2 regions of the Pseudidiomarina fusca genome follow, and region 2 is predicted to be linked to the other one. Evidence: predicted binding sites of a transcription regulator. Region 2 holds the regulator's gene; the other holds the start of a gene.
The links. The regulator ArgR, encoded in region 2, controls arginine synthesis, uptake and breakdown. The targets are predictions, from matches to a motif close to ANTGAATANNTATTCANT.

Region 1 (2,409 bases), on a different contig from region 2:
GCGCGTTTGGATGATTCGAAAGAAGCAACCTTTAAGCAGTTAGTTATTGATGGTGAACAGAAGTTCCTAAAACCTTTGAACCCCCAATACCCTGCAATACCGATCAACGGCAACTGCACCATCATTGGTGTAGTACGACAAGCTATCATCGATTTTTGGTAGTATGACCCTAGTAAGTTTTGTCGTTGAACTCGGATTCTGAGCGAACCGGTTATAGCTCAATGTTGGACTCAGGTTTTTTATAATTTTATTGATATGTGTGTAAATAAGCACTGATTGAAATTGCGGGTATGAATGCGGGTATGGTTACCATCGCTGTGATGAAATTTACAATTAAAACAATGAGTTAATGCCTGTATGCTACTTATCATTGATAATTATGACTCCTTTACTCACAATGTCGCGCGCTACTTTTGGGAGCTAGGTGCGAACCTAAAAGTAGTGCGTAACGATCAGATAACCCTTGCTGAAATCGCTGCGCTACCACTCACTGGTTTAGTGATTTCTCCAGGCCCTTGCACACCAGATGATGCTGGGATTAGTCTTGCCGCTATTAGAGAATTTGCAGGACGTGTTCCGATTCTAGGTGTGTGTTTAGGGCACCAAGCCTTAGCTCAGGTGTTTGGCGGGAAAGTCGTGCGTGCCGGCACCGTCATGCACGGTAAAACTTCGTTGTTGCAGCATCAACAGCAAGGGCTGTTTGCCGGTTTGCCTACTCCATTCAAGGTGGCTCGTTATCATTCCTTGCTGGTACAGCCAGACAGCCTGCCGCCAGAATTAGTGGTTGATGCTTGGGTTGAGACTGCTGCTGGCGAGATCGAAATCATGGCACTGCGACATCAGCAGCTTCCGGTCTGGGGCGTGCAATATCATCCTGAGGCGATAGAAACTGAATTCGGGCATGAGCTATTTGCCGCCTTTTTACGCCATTGTCAGGCTCCCGATGAAACCCAGTTAGCAACGCCTTAAGAACAACTTAATATGCAGCAAAAGGGCTAGCTGATGCATAATTATGCAGCGGCTCTGCAAGCTTAGCTAACCACCTCTCTAGCCCGCATTTTTTCTACGCTGTAAGCACGACAACGGTGCTTTTTTCTGCGATAATAGCTGCACTTAAAAGTGCTTTAATCGATAACAAAACGAGGCAGCTATGACTAATAAATTATCCGTAACTCGCGCCACCTTTGATGACGTGATGGTACCCAACTACAACCCAGCGCAGATGATTCCAGTGAAAGGCGAAGGGTCACGCGTGTGGGACCAAGCCGGTACTGAATATGTCGATTTTGCCGGTGGTATTGCGGTGAATTGTTTAGGCCATTGCCACCCAGCGATGGTGCAAGCGTTAACTGAGCAGGGCAACAAACTGTGGCATTTAAGTAACGTTTTCACTAACGAGCCAGCGCTGCGCTTAGCGCAAAAGTTAACTGACGCTACCTTTGCCGACCGGGTTTATTTCGCAAACTCAGGCGCAGAAGCGAACGAAGCCGCATTAAAATTGGCGCGACGTTGGGCGTTAGATAAATTCGGACCAGAAAAAGACCAAATTATTGCCTTTAACAAAGGTTTTCACGGCCGTACGTTCTTTACTGTAACAGTAGGTGGTCAAGCTGCTTATTCGGACGGTTTTGGGCCAAAACCTGGTGCCATCGAGCACGTTGATTACAACAACTTGGCCGCATTAGAAGCGTTAATGTCTGATAAGACTTGTGCGATCATGATGGAACCTTTGCAGGGTGAAGGTGGTGTTATTAGCCCTGATGCAGAGTTTGTCAAAGGCGTGCGTGAGTTGTGTGATAAATACAATGCGTTGTTGATTTTTGATGAAGTGCAAACAGGTTTTGGGCGTACCGGTAGTTTGTATGCTTATCAACAGCTTGGCGTAACCCCAGATATTTTAGCCTCAGCTAAGTCGCTAGGTGGTGGCTTCCCGATCGGTGCTATGTTGACGACAGCAGAGATTGCCGCTCACTTAAAACCTGGTACTCACGGCAGCACTTACGGTGGTAACCCGTTGGCTTGTGCTGTTGCTGAAGCGGTATTCGATGTAGTGAACACCGATGACGTGTTAGCTGGTGTGAAACAACGCGAACAGTTGTTCAAAACCACCCTACAGCAAATCAACGAAAAATACGGTGTGTTCCAAGATATCCGTGGCCAAGGTTTGTTGTTAGGTGCGGAGCTAACTGAAAAATTCGATGGTAAAGCTCGCGACTTTTTAAATGCAGCAGCCGCTGAAGGTGTGATGGTACTAGTGGCCGGGCCAAGTGTGATTCGTTTTACGCCGTCGTTGATTATTCCAGAGCAAGATATTCTGGAAGGGTTAGCGCGCTTTGAACGAGCTGTTGCCAAGCTAGCTGGCTAATCCTCACGGAGACACTTTATGTTAGTGGTTCGTCCGATAGCGCC
Region 2 (2,409 bases):
AAACATAACATTGTGCGGGGCCAACGGATAATTGCAAACATTAATCGACCGATACGCGTTTTTTTTCGAGGAATTTACCAGGTAGGTAAGCGACCATGACGGCACAAGCACAATCAGGCGTATACGCAGAACCTAATTTGCACGGCATCACGTTACTGTTGAACGTGATGACTGATGAGGTGGAAACCGTGCGGCGCAAGCTGGCACGAGTGCCGATGTTACTCGAAGGCCTAGATGCACGTTTCTCTGAAGCCATGCTCAATGGCATGGTGGCCATCGGTAGTGATTATTGGGATATTCTTTACAGTCATGTGCGGCCGTTACAATTAACCGGCTTTCCTGAGGTGAGCGATGGCGACCGACAAGCGCCGCGGGAGTCTTTTGATTTATTACTCAACATTCGTTCAGATCGGTTCGATGTTAACTTTCAAGCAGCTCGCACCTTACTTGAATGGCTCGGTCATGACGTCGAGCTCGTTGAGCAGATCACCACCTTCAGATTTATGGATGGCCGTGATTTATTGGGCTTTATTGAAGCGCCTGATAACCCACGAGGGCTGCGTCGTCGGCAAGTGGCCTTGGTGCAGGACGATCCTGTGTTTGCCGCTGGTAGCTACATTTACTTGCAGAAGTTTCGGCACGATTTACGGCGCTGGGAACAGCTCAGCACCGATATGCAAGAGCATGTGATGGGGCGCAAGAAAGTGACGGGCGAGCGCATCAGTGAAGCCTTGCTAAGCCAAGTCAGCCACAGTCGCGCCGCGCGGTTACTGGATGCCAACGAGCAACCGTTAGAGCTGCTACGACAAAACATGCCATGGGGAAATTTGCGCGAGCAGGGCTTGTTAGGCTTGTATTGCACCGGCCAACCCAGCCACCTGCATACCTGGCTCAAACAACGTTATCTGGCCGATAGCCAAGGTGATTACGACCCGCTGCTAGATTACATCGAGGCCATCAGTAATAGCGCTTACTTCGCCCCGTCCGTTGATTTCTTACAGCAGCAAGGACAGCTCTAACTGACGCTATCGAACAACTGTTGCACGTTGCGCATGGTTTCTTCAATCTGCGCAACCTTCACCGGGGCAATAAAGATAGTATCGTCGCCGGCAATGGTGCCGAGCACGCCTTCTTGCTTGCCCACCGAATCTAACAACCGCGCAATCAACTGGGCGGCGCCAGGGGTGGTACGAATGATCACCATCACATCATTGTGTTGAATATCTAAAACAAGCTGCGTTAATGGCGCATGGGTGCTCGGGATGCCCAGCTCAGGCGGTAAACAATAGACCATTTCTTGGCGCGCATTGCGGGTGCGCACGGCGCCGTATTTGCTCAACATACGCGACACTTTAGACTGGCTAATGTTAGTAAAACCAAGCTCTTTTAGCTGTTCAACAATCTCTCCCTGCGAGCCATAACACTCCTCTTTGAGTAGCGCTTTGAAGGCTTCAATTAAATCAGCAGCTTTAGGGTCGGCCATGCGTATATCTCTCTATGATTTTCTGGTTGCTAGTTATTATTATGGATTTACAGAGTAGCTGCTGAGTGTACAGCAATACAAGATAAGCGCCTAGTCAGGCGGTCGCCCGTTGTATTTTTCGCTAAAAGAGAGTAGAGTTTTTGGCCTAAATTTCCCCACATAAATGGATGGAGTCTGAGATGAAAGTTGCAGTTTTAGGTGCAGCCGGTGGTATCGGTCAAGCACTATCATTACTTTTGAAAACCCAATTACCAGTTGGTACAGAGTTGGCTTTATACGATGTAGCGCCAGTTGTTCCTGGTGTTGCTGTCGATCTCAGCCACATCCCAACTGCGGTTAGCGTAAAAGGTTACGGCAAAGACGACCTAGCTTCTGCGTTAGTGGGCAGCGACATCGTATTAATCCCAGCTGGTGTACCACGTAAGCCAGGTATGGACCGTTCTGACCTGTTCAACATCAACGCTGGTATCGTTGCTAACCTGATCGAAGCTATTGCGGACAATTGCCCAACGGCTTGCATCGGCATTATCACCAACCCAGTGAATACTACCGTTGCTATCGCTAAAAAAGTGTTAGAGAAAAAAGGCGTTTACAACAAAAACAAATTGTTTGGTGTGACTACCTTAGACGTGATTCGTGCAGAAACGTTTGTGGCTGAAATTCACGGTAAAAACCCAGCTGAAGTCACAGTTCCTGTGATTGGTGGCCACAGCGGTACCACCATCCTGCCATTGTTGTCACAAACAGGCCTAAGCTTTACCGACGAGCAAATTGAAGCGCTAACTAAGCGTATTCAAAATGCGGGTACTGAAGTGGTTGAAGCTAAAGCTGGCGGCGGCTCTGCTACCTTATCTATGGGCCAAGCAGCAGCGCGCTTCTGCTTGTCACTGGTGAAGGCACTGCAAGGCGACAACAGCGTCGTAGAG

Region 1: NOG12_RS11535 (aspartate aminotransferase family protein) is a predicted target of ArgR. The motif match lies at 1,002-1,019, and genes of this name have one in related genera.

What each region holds. Positions count from the first base shown of each region.
Region 1 is NZ_JANFPJ010000028.1:26,852-29,260, reverse strand. It holds partial or broken gene NOG12_RS11545 (LexA family protein) at 1-162, shown strand, start outside; gene NOG12_RS11540 (anthranilate synthase component II) at 358-969, shown strand; gene NOG12_RS11535 (aspartate aminotransferase family protein) at 1,151-2,365, shown strand; gene astA (arginine N-succinyltransferase) at 2,384-2,409, shown strand, end outside.
Region 2 is NZ_JANFPJ010000014.1:10,116-12,524, forward strand. It holds gene NOG12_RS08390 (Dyp-type peroxidase) at 96-1,019, shown strand; gene argR (transcriptional regulator ArgR) at 1,016-1,483, opposite strand; gene mdh (malate dehydrogenase) at 1,663-2,409, shown strand, end outside.